One region of the Streptomyces kurssanovii genome, then DNA from elsewhere that is predicted to be linked to it. Evidence: riboswitches for the same ligand, from Rfam matches in the RefSeq annotation. Region 1 holds a riboswitch; each other region holds the start of a gene.
The links. Region 1 has a riboswitch for cyclic di-AMP ahead of AB0K36_RS27410 (C40 family peptidase). Riboswitches for the same ligand answer to the same signal wherever they lie in the genome.
Positions count from the first base shown of each region.

Region 2: it holds a riboswitch for cyclic di-AMP, as region 1 does, so the genes downstream of both, AB0K36_RS10365 (M23 family metallopeptidase) here and AB0K36_RS27410 (C40 family peptidase) in region 1, are expected to answer to the same signal.
Region 3: it holds a riboswitch for cyclic di-AMP, as region 1 does, so the genes downstream of both, AB0K36_RS06405 (M23 family metallopeptidase) here and AB0K36_RS27410 (C40 family peptidase) in region 1, are expected to answer to the same signal.

Region 1 covers NZ_JBFAQK010000053.1:16,707-19,973, reverse strand. The annotation lists gene AB0K36_RS27420 (LysR family transcriptional regulator) at 1-548, opposite strand, end outside; gene AB0K36_RS27415 (LysE family translocator) at 632-1,261, shown strand; gene AB0K36_RS27410 (C40 family peptidase) at 1,298-1,774, opposite strand; cyclic di-AMP (ydaO/yuaA leader) riboswitch at 1,778-1,940, opposite strand; gene AB0K36_RS27405 (hypothetical protein) at 2,277-2,585, opposite strand; gene AB0K36_RS27400 (ATP-dependent Clp protease proteolytic subunit) at 2,593-3,228, opposite strand.
Region 2 covers NZ_JBFAQK010000009.1:161,447-164,713, forward strand. The annotation lists gene AB0K36_RS10360 (alpha-galactosidase) at 1-683, shown strand, start outside; cyclic di-AMP (ydaO/yuaA leader) riboswitch at 1,194-1,369, shown strand; gene AB0K36_RS10365 (M23 family metallopeptidase) at 1,372-2,289, shown strand; gene AB0K36_RS10370 (SGNH/GDSL hydrolase family protein) at 2,460-3,251, shown strand.
Region 3 covers NZ_JBFAQK010000005.1:112,741-116,007, forward strand. The annotation lists gene AB0K36_RS06400 (M16 family metallopeptidase) at 1-839, shown strand, start outside; cyclic di-AMP (ydaO/yuaA leader) riboswitch at 1,069-1,231, shown strand; gene AB0K36_RS06405 (M23 family metallopeptidase) at 1,245-2,039, shown strand; gene AB0K36_RS06410 (GntR family transcriptional regulator) at 2,266-2,943, shown strand; gene AB0K36_RS06415 (HPr family phosphocarrier protein) at 3,121-3,267, opposite strand, start outside.

The DNA of each region.
Region 1 (3,267 bases):
GCGAGTACATGCCCCGGAGCGGTCACGAGCACCAACTCCTCCACCAGGAGGGGTTCCACCACCACTCCCTGCGGCGTGGCGGCCGGCTCGGCCGGTTCATAGGCATGGGTCAGTGCCACATCGACCTCGCCCGTGGCCACGGCCGTGACCCCGCCGGGCGGCTTGTACTCCGCGACGGTGAGTTCCACGTCCGGATGCGCGCGGCGGAAGGCGCTCAGCACGGGTGGCAGCAGATGGATCCCGACCGTCGTGAACGTGCCGACCCGAAGGCGGCCGCCGGCCAGGCCGGTGAGCCCCGCCAGCTCATGGCGCGCCCGGTCCATCTCGTCCAGCACCCGGCGGGCGCGTTCCGCGAGCAGCTCGCCGGCCGCCGTCAGCCGTGCGCCGCGGTGCGAGCGCACGAGGAGAACGGCCCCGGCCTCGCGCTCCAGCTTGGCGATCTGCTGCGAGAGCGCCGGCGCCGTGTATCCGAGCCGGGCGGCGGCCCGGGTGATGGAACCGGCGTCCGCCACGGCGACGAGAGCCGCCAGCCGGATCGGGTCGTACATGCCACCCCTTAAGCGTTGCTTCAGGCCTCCCCGCAGAAAGTCCAAGTACACGTTAAGGCCCGGGCGCCTCCACGCTGGTACGCATGGACGGACAGCTGATCGCCTTCATCGGGGTCGCCGCGGGCATGGTCGCCATGCCCGGCGCCGACTTCACCGTCGTCGTACGCAACGCGGTCGCCTCACGCCGCGCCGGTGTCGCTTGCGCGGTGGGAGTGGCCGGCGGGCTGCTCGTCCACACGGCGCTGGCCGTGGCGGGGCTCGCCGCCGCTCTCGCCACGGTGCCCGTCCTCTACCGGACCCTGCAGACAGCGGGCGGTGCCTATGTGCTGTATCTCGGGGTCCGGTCGCTGCACGCCGCACTGCGCCCGCAGCCTGACCCGGCGGATCCGCGGAACGCGGCCCCGCACGGCGTCGGACGCGGACTGCGGCAGGGCTTCCTCACCAACGTCCTCAACCCGAAGGCGCCGGTGCTCTTCCTGAGTCTGCTCCCGCAGTTCGTTCCCGACGGCGCGGCCGTACTGCCGCGCACGCTGCTGCTCGCCGGCACGGTCGTGCTGCTGGCGCTGCTGTGGTTCCCGGCGGTGGCGCTGCTGGTCGACCGGCTCGGCCGGTGGCTGCGCCGGCCGCGGACCGCCCGCGCCGTCGAAGGCGTCTCGGGAGGCGCGCTGACCACGCTCGGCGCGGCCCTGCTGATCCGCTCGACGGCGCACTGACATCCGTCCAGGACCCCGGCGGGACCTGGCGGTACGTCAGCGCACGCGGCCGTACTTGACGCTCTTCGTCCAGATCTTGACCAGCCGGACCACGTCACCCGTCTTGGGCGAGTGCCAGATCTTCCCGTTCCCGGCGTAGAGCCCCACGTGGTAGACGACACCGCCGGCATGGAAGAACACCAGGTCACCGCGTTGCCGATGGGAAGCGGAGATGTGGCGGGTCCGGTTGTACTGCTGCTGGGCGGTGCGGGGCAGCTTCTTGCCCGCCTTCTTGTACGAATAGAGCGTCAGCCCCGAACAGTCGAAGCGGGACGGACCCGTGGCGCCGTACCGGTACGGCGAGCCCTTCTTCGAGGCGGCCACCTTGAGCGCCTTGCTCGCGTGGCTGCTGATCGCATGCGCTTCAGCAGCGCTGCCAGGGGTCAGAAGTGTGCCGCCGACGGCGGCGATCGTGAGTGCCGATACGGCGCCCGCCCGTGAGAACAGGTGCGGGAGATGCATCTGCGCGGTCATGCGCAACCCTTCGTCAGCCGCCTGTGAAGGGTGACCTGTCGGGTTCGGACGGCGAAGACGCCCGGCCGCCGCGGCGGCTTCACCCCAAGGCGTGGCCGGGATCGCCGGTCACGCCGTACTGCTGGGTCCTCCACTCCTGCCGATGCAATTCCGTCGACCAGACATCCGGCGCGGCGGCAGGATTCAGCGTCCGCCCGGACCGCCCCGTCGAGGTGGCGGGGGCTTGTCGTCCCACGGATCGTTACCCACCGATGTCCGATTTCCGAGCTGAAACGGCTTTTGTGAAGCTGATCACGACTGGACCTTTCGGGTGGGCAGGCCTGTCGGACCCCTTTTTCCTCGCTCCCGTCCCGTCCCGTACCAGCAGTTGAAGCGCCCGATTGCGCCAGATCGGTGGTCCCGCCGACGCAAGTCCGGGGCAGTGCGACAACTTGGGCCGAACTCCACCGAACGGGGTACGGGAGCCGCCGCGCCGTGTCGGCGGGCGGCACCGGAACGTCCGTCAACTCGTGGAAAGCGGCGGCATGGTCAGCCGATCGGTCCTGCGCTCGCCGTCGAGGACGCGCAGTGCCTCCGTCAGTGTGTGCGTGTACACCTCGCTCTCGCCCCGGATGTGCATGAGCGTCAGGGCGTCCTTGAGGGCGGCGGCTCGCCCGACGAGCGCCTGCGCGGCGCGCAGGGCTCCGTAGGTGTGGGTGGTGCGGGCGGGGTTGATCCTGCCGAGCAGGTCGACGACTTCGAGGTAGGTGTCGACGAACTCGGCCTCGGCGCGGGTCAGTGCCGGCAGCGGCGGCAGTTCGGGCGGCAGCATCCCGCGCTCACCTCCCCGTGCGTGGCACGGCCGAGAGCTTGCGGCTCGTGACGACATGGTCGATCAGGCCGTACTCCTGCGCCGCGGCGGCGTCGAAGATCTTGTCCCGCTCCAGGTCGCCCGCGATGCGGTCCGGGTCGTTGCCGGTGTGGCGCACCAGCATCGAGGCGAGTTGCTCGCGCAGTCGCAACAACTCGGCGGCGTGGATCTCCAGATCGGACGGCTGCCCGCGCAACGGCTCCTCGTACGCGGGCTGCTGCATCACGATCCGCGCGCCGGGCAGGGCCATGCGCTTGCCGGGAGCGCCCGCGGCGAGCAGGGCGACCGCCGTCGAGGCGGCCTGGCCGAGGCAGGTGGTCGCCACGTCGCACATGACGACCTGCATCGTGTCGTAGATGGCGGACATGGCGCTCAGCGACCCGCCCGGGGAGTTGATGTACAGACAGATGTCCTGGTCGGGAGCCTCGTACTCGAGGTGCAGGAGTTGCGCGATGACGTCGTTCGCCGCCGTGTCGTCGACGGCGGTCCCCAGGAAGACGATCCGCTCGGCCATCAGCTTCGAGTACGGATCGAGCGTGCGGGTCCCGAAGGACGTGCGCTCCGTGAACTCCGGCAGGACGTAGCGGGCGGACGGACGGTTCATGGCACACCTCTCGTCGTCACGGCGGTGGAGCTGCCTCCA
Region 2 (3,267 bases), on a different contig from region 1:
TCTGGACCGAGCACGTCGAAGGCTTCTACGGCCTGCTGGACCGGCTGCGGGCGGCGCATCCCACGGTCGCCTTCGAGTCCTGCTCCGGTGGGGGCGGCAGGATCGATCTGGGGGTCCTCGCCCGCACCGACCAGGTGTGGACATCGGACAACACGGACCCGCTGGACCGGCTGGCCGTCCAGCACGGCTTCAGCCAGCTGCACCCGGCCCGGGTCATGGCGGCCTGGGTCACCGACAGCCCCAACGTCCAGCTCAACGGTCGCCGCAGCAGTCTGCGCTTCCGGTTCGTGAGCGCCATGGCCGGGGTGCTGGGCGTCGGGGGAGACCTCGCGGCATGGAGCGAGGCGGAGCTGGCAGAGGCACGCGACTGGGTCCGGCTCTACAAGGAGATCAGGCCGCTGGTCCAGCACGGCGAGCTGTACCGGCTGCGGGCCCCCGAGGGGGGTCTCAGCGCCGTGCAGTACGTACGGGGCGAGGAGACGGTGGTGCTCGCGCTGCTCCAGGCCCAGCGCTACGGCGAGCGGCCGCCGGCGCTCCGGCTGCGCGGCATCGAGGCGACGGCGGCCTACGTGTGCGTGGACACCGGAACGGTCCACCAGGGCGGGGTGCTGCTTCACCATGGAATTCACACCGGGCTGAAGGGCGATTTCGACGCCAAGGTGATCCGGCTACGGCGAATGTGATCACCGGCCTCAATTCGCCTTACCGGTAAGGGACCGGCGGGAATTGCGAAACGGGCCCGGCGGCCGACGGTGACGGAAACGGCGGCCGCGTGGAAGGCGAGGGGGAAGGAGACGGGAAGGAGCCCCTGGCCGGGCAGCTGGAAGTGACCGGTCTCACGGCTCTCGTCACCAGGCGGCGAAGTGGGGCAAGGGTGGCGGGATTTGATGGGCAAGTGCGGGACTAGATGTCTAAATGCTGCTTCTGTCCGAAATGGCGGGTTGCGCATAACGTGCCCCGTAACAAGGGGAGATGGGTTCCGGCTCGTGAGCAGCGTCATATCCGTGACGTTCCGTGGCCGGGGTGCTGAGGTGAATTCCGTTGCCGGCAAGGTGATTGGCCCTCTCTTGTCGACGGAGGGTGACCGGGAATCCGCAGGGGGCGGGGCTGCGGTCATTGATCGTGGAAAATCGCGGCTTGTCCCACGCTGCCCGACTCGCCTACGGTCACGCTCAATCCGGACGGACCGCCTAATCCTGCCGCCGCCCGGAATTCGAACCTATCCACGCGTGGCAGGAGCGGGGGACCCAGGTAGTACGCCGTATCCGGATAATCCGGACGGCTTGGGGTGAAGTCGCACCAAGTGCGCGACCGGGCATCTCCAGCCCGAACCCGACAGCTCACCTCGTAGGCGCCGGAGAGGAATGCGCCATGCCCGCGAAGGGTAAGCACCGCCGTCCCAAGACCAACCCGATCACCCGCGGCTTCGTCGTCGCCGGTACGGGTGGCGCCGCCATCGCGCTCCCGCTGTTCGGCGCCACCACGGCCAACGCCGCCCCGGCGGCGGCCCCGGCCGTGACGGAGAAGACCGCCGCTGCTCCGGCCTCCGCGCCTGCGGCCGCCCCGGCCGCCAAGAAGGCCCCGAAGGCGTACACGGTCGTCGCCGGGGACTACCTGTCGAAGATCGCCGAGGAGCAGGACGTCCGCGGAGGCTGGAAGCAGCTCTTCAACGACAACCGCCGTGTCATCGGTGCCGACCCGTCGCTGATCCACCCGGGTCTGGAGCTGACGATCGGCGCGAAGAACAAGGCGAAGAACGACCCGGAGCCCCGTTCCGAGTCGCAGACCCGCCCGTCGCGCGACGACTCGCGGTCCGCCGCGCCGGAGGCCGAGGCTCCGCAGGCGAAGGCTCCCGCCAAGGAGGCCGCGCCCGCTTCGTCCGGTTCCGGCTTCAGCGCCCCCGTGGACGCGGGCGTCACCACCCAGTACCGGGCCTCCGGTGCCATGTGGTCCAGCGGTTACCACACCGGTGTCGACTTCGCCGCCGCCTCCGGCAGCTCCGTCAAGGCCATCGGCGCGGGTACCGTCGTCTCCGCCGGCTGGGGTGGTGCGTACGGCAACGAGGTCGTCATCCAGCACACGGACGGCACCTACTCCCAGTACGCCCACCTCTCCTCGCTCGCCGTCTCCAGCGGCCAGTCGGTGACCGGTGGTCAGCAGATCGGGCTGTCCGGTTCGACCGGCAACTCCTCCGGTCCGCACCTGCACTTCGAGGTCCGCACCGGCCCCTCCTACGGTTCGGACATCGACCCGCTGGCCTACCTGCGCGAGCACGGCGTCTCCCTCTGAGCCGTCCCGCCGCACGCCGTTCGCCGGCAAGTCCCCGTTCCGCTTCAGGTGGAGCGGGGGCTTCCGCGTATTCCGGTGTGGCCGAAACGTGACGGGTGGTAAAGATCACGGCGCGTCAACCCCTCCTTACGGTCGCGTAGGTCACATCCATGCAGGAAAGATGTGCTCCCGTGGCAGACGATTCGAGAACAGAGAACAGTGGCGCATTCGGGTCGTACGCGGCGATCGGTGACAGCTTCACCGAGGGCGTGGGGGACCCGGGCCCCGACGGGAGATTCGTCGGATGGGCGGACCGGTTCGCCGTCCTGCTCGCCGACCGGATGCCGGAGCACTCCTTCCGGTACGCCAACCTCGCCGTGCGCGGCCGCCTCCTCGACCAGATCGTCGAGGAGCAGGTGCCGAGGGCACGCGAGCTCGCGCCGGACCTGGTGACCTTCTGCGCCGGCGGCAACGACATCATCCGGCCCGGCTCCGACCCCGACGACGTCGCGGAACGCTTCGAACGCGCGGTGGCCGACCTCGCCGGTTCCGTCGGCACCGTCATGGTGACCACCGGTTTCGACACCCGGGACGTGCCGGTCCTGCGGCATCTGCGCGGCAAGATCGCCACGTACACCGCCCACGTACGGGCCATCGCCGACCGGTACGACTGCCCCGTGCTGGACCTGTGGTCGCTCAAGTCCGTCCAGGACCGGCGTGCTTGGGACGCCGACCGGCTCCACCTGTCACCCGAGGGGCACACCAGGGTCGCGCTGCGCGCCGCACAGGTCCTCGGGATCGAGGTGCCCGCCGATCCCGATCAGCCGTGGCCGCCGCTGCCCCCGCGAGGGACGTTCGAGGTGCGCCGGGACGACATCCAGTGGGCACGCGAGTATCTGGTGCCCTGGATCGGGCGACGGCTCCGCGGCGAGAGCTCCGGTGATCATGTGGAGGCCAAGCGCCCCGACCTGCTGCCGCTCTGAGGTCCACGGCGACCCC
Region 3 (3,267 bases), on a different contig from region 1:
GCACGGAGGAGACGGTCGCGCGGATCGACGCGGCCGCCGTACGCGCCTTCTACGAGGCGCATGTGCGGCCCGCCACCGCCACCGCGGTGATCGTCGGCGACCTCACCGACATCGACCTGGACGCCGTCCTCGGCGACACGCTCGGGGCGTGGACGGGCGACAAGGCGGACCCGCGTCCGGTGCCCACGATCACCGCCGACGACACCGGCCGGGTGGTCATCGTCGACCGCCCCGGTGCGGTGCAGACACAGCTGCTCATCGGCCGCGTCGGCGGCGACCGCCACGACCGTGTCTGGCCCGCCCAGGTGCTCGGCACGTACTGCCTCGGCGGCACGCTGACCTCCCGCCTGGACCGGGTGCTGCGCGAGGAGAAGGGCTACACCTACGGTGTGCGCGCCTTCGGCCAGGTGCTGCGCTCCGCTCCGGACGGCTCCGGCGCCTCGATGCTCGCCATCAGCGGCTCCGTGGACACGCCCAACACCGGTCCGGCGCTCGAGGACCTGTGGAAGGTGCTTCGCACGCTCGCCGCCGAGGGGCTCACGGACGCCGAGCGGGACGTCGCCGTGCAGAACCTGGTGGGCGTCGCCCCGCTGAAGTACGAGACGGCGGCGTCCGTCGCGGCCACGCTGGCCGACCAGGTCGAGCAGCACCTCCCGGACGACTACCAGGCGCAGATGTACGTCCGGCTGGCGGAGACGGGCACCGTGGAGGCGACCGCGGCGGTCGTCAACGCCTTCCCGGTCGACCGGCTGGTGACCGTGCTCGTCGGCGACGCGTCGCAGATCGAGGAGCCGGTGAAGGCGCTCGGCATCGGTGAAGTGAGGGTTGTCACGGGCTGATACGGGAGCCGCCCGGCCCCGGCGACTCAAGAAACGAGCAATCCGCACGAACAGGACCCCGGCTTCGAATCGTTTGCCGGGGTCCTGCTCTATGTCCGATTTGCAGGCTTGAGTGCCTGTCTGCCCTGTGGCATGCGCTACAAAACGGGCTGTCTGTTTGGTGATTGACGAATGGGTTGCCTAGCGTCGGTCCGGCTGTCCGCCTGAAGATCGTCGCGCCCGCGGCATCGGGCAGCCATCGCCGAGTCCCCGTCAGGCGCGAGCCTGGGGAGCCGGGGACCCACGCAGTCCCTGGGGTGAATCGGCCGTCCTTCGCCCGTGCGGAGGGGGCCGTAGGAGACCTTCCTGCTCCGAACCCGTCAGCTAACCCGGTAGGCGAGAAGGAAGGAAAGGACCAGCCTCTTCATGGCGTTCACCCGTGCCACCGGGAAGCATCGTGCCCCGAGCCGCCTGACGCGCAGGAGCGCGAACCTGGCCGGCGTCGCCGCCCTCGCCACCACCGGCGTCATCGGAACCCTCGCCTCCCCGGCGCTCGCCGCTGACACCGAGGCCCCGTCCGTCGAGGACACCGGCCTCACCCAGATCGTCTCCATGGGGTCGCTCGCCGACGAGATAGCCGACCAGGCCGCCGCCCAGGAGAGGGAGGCCCAGGAGGCCGCCGCCAAGGCCAAGGCGCAGGCGAAGGCCGAGGCAGAGGCGAAGGCGGAGGCCAGGCGCAAGGCCGAGGCGCGTGCCAAGGAGGCCCGCGAGGCCAAGGAGCGCGCCGCCCGTGAGGCCGAGCGCAAGCGGCTGAACTCCTTCCGGCTCCCCATCGCCGGTTCGTACGTCACCACCGGCTACAAGACCGGCGGCGCCCTGTGGTCCTCCGGCAGCCACTCCGGCGTCGACTTCCGTGCCGCCTCCGGCAGTTCCGTCGTGTCCGTCGGTTCGGGCACCGTCGTCGAGGCCGGCTGGGGCGGCGCGTACGGCAACAACGTCGTCATCCGGATGAACGACGGCACGTACACCCAGTACGGCCACCTGTCGTCCATCAGCGTCTCCGTCGGCCAGCAGGTCACCCCGGGCCGGCAGATCGGCCTGTCCGGCTCGACCGGCAACTCGACCGGCCCGCACCTCCACTTCGAGGCCCGGACCACCGCCGAGTACGGCTCCGACATCGACCCGGTCGCCTACCTCCGCTCGCACGGCGTCAACGTCTGACCCTCGGCGCCCCGCGTCCCGCGCCTCAAGTCCGAAGGCCCCCGGCTCCCCGCCGGGGGCCTTCGGCGCATTCCACGGCGTTTCGCCCATTGAGTGATTACCGTCTCCGTCAAGAGACTTCCATGGTTTTCGTCCTGGCGTCGGAAAACCGCGTTGATTGCAATAGAGTCACGGGAACACGCGTCAATCGGCTGCGTTTCGCTCGGATCAATGCGGAGGTTCGGTCATGCGTATTCCCGCGCACTCGGTATGCACGGCGATCCGCGACGACATCGTCTCCGGGGTCTACGAGCGCGGCAGCCGGCTCACCGAGGAGCAGCTGGCCCGCCGCTACGGGGTCTCCCGCGTCCCGGTGCGCGAGGCGCTGCGCACCCTGGAGTCGGAGGGTTTCGTCGTGACCCGCCGGCACGCGGGCGCCTGTGTGGCGGAGCCGACGGAGCGGGAGGCCGCCGACCTCCTGGAGATCCGCATGCTGCTGGAGCCGCTGGGCGCGGCGCGCGCCGCGCAGCGCCGCACGGAAGCGCATCTGCGGGTGCTGCGCGGCCTGGTGAGACTCGGTCAGGAGCGGGCCCGCCGGGGGCAGGGCGAGGATCTGCGCTCGCTCGGCTCCTGGTTCCACGAGACACTCGCCCAGTCCTGCGACAGCCCCGGGCTGACCGCGCTGCTGACCCAGTTGCGGCACAAGATCGCCTGGATGTACTCGGTGGAGCAGCCGCTCGCCCCGGTCGAGTCGTGGGCGGAGCACGGTGCGATCGTCGACGCCGTGGCCCGCGGTGACGCGGAGCGTGCGCGCGCGCTGACGGCCGCGCACGCCGAGCGTGCCGCCGCGGCCCACCGGCTGCGCCGCACCGTACGGGTGAGGACTTCGCAACATGCCGTAAACACCACGAGCGGCCGGAATTAACAGAGGGCGTATACAAAAGAAGGCGTGATGGGGTCGGCCATTTCTCCGCATTCCTTTTCTGTCCGGGCCCGGAACGCGGAATGCGGAATACGGTCTTAAATGCAGAACCGCGGCGCTCCGGACCCGGAACGCCGCGGCTTTTCTGTGAATGGCGGCGGGCGACAGGGCCCGCCGGGCTCAGACGGTCTCGGGAAGCTCGTCGAGACCCTCGGCCACCAGCTTGGCCAGGCGGTCGAGCGCCGCCTCCGCGCCGTCCGCGTCGGAGGCGAGGACGATCTCCTCGCCACCCTGGGCGCCCAGGCCGAGCACAGCGAGCATCGAGGC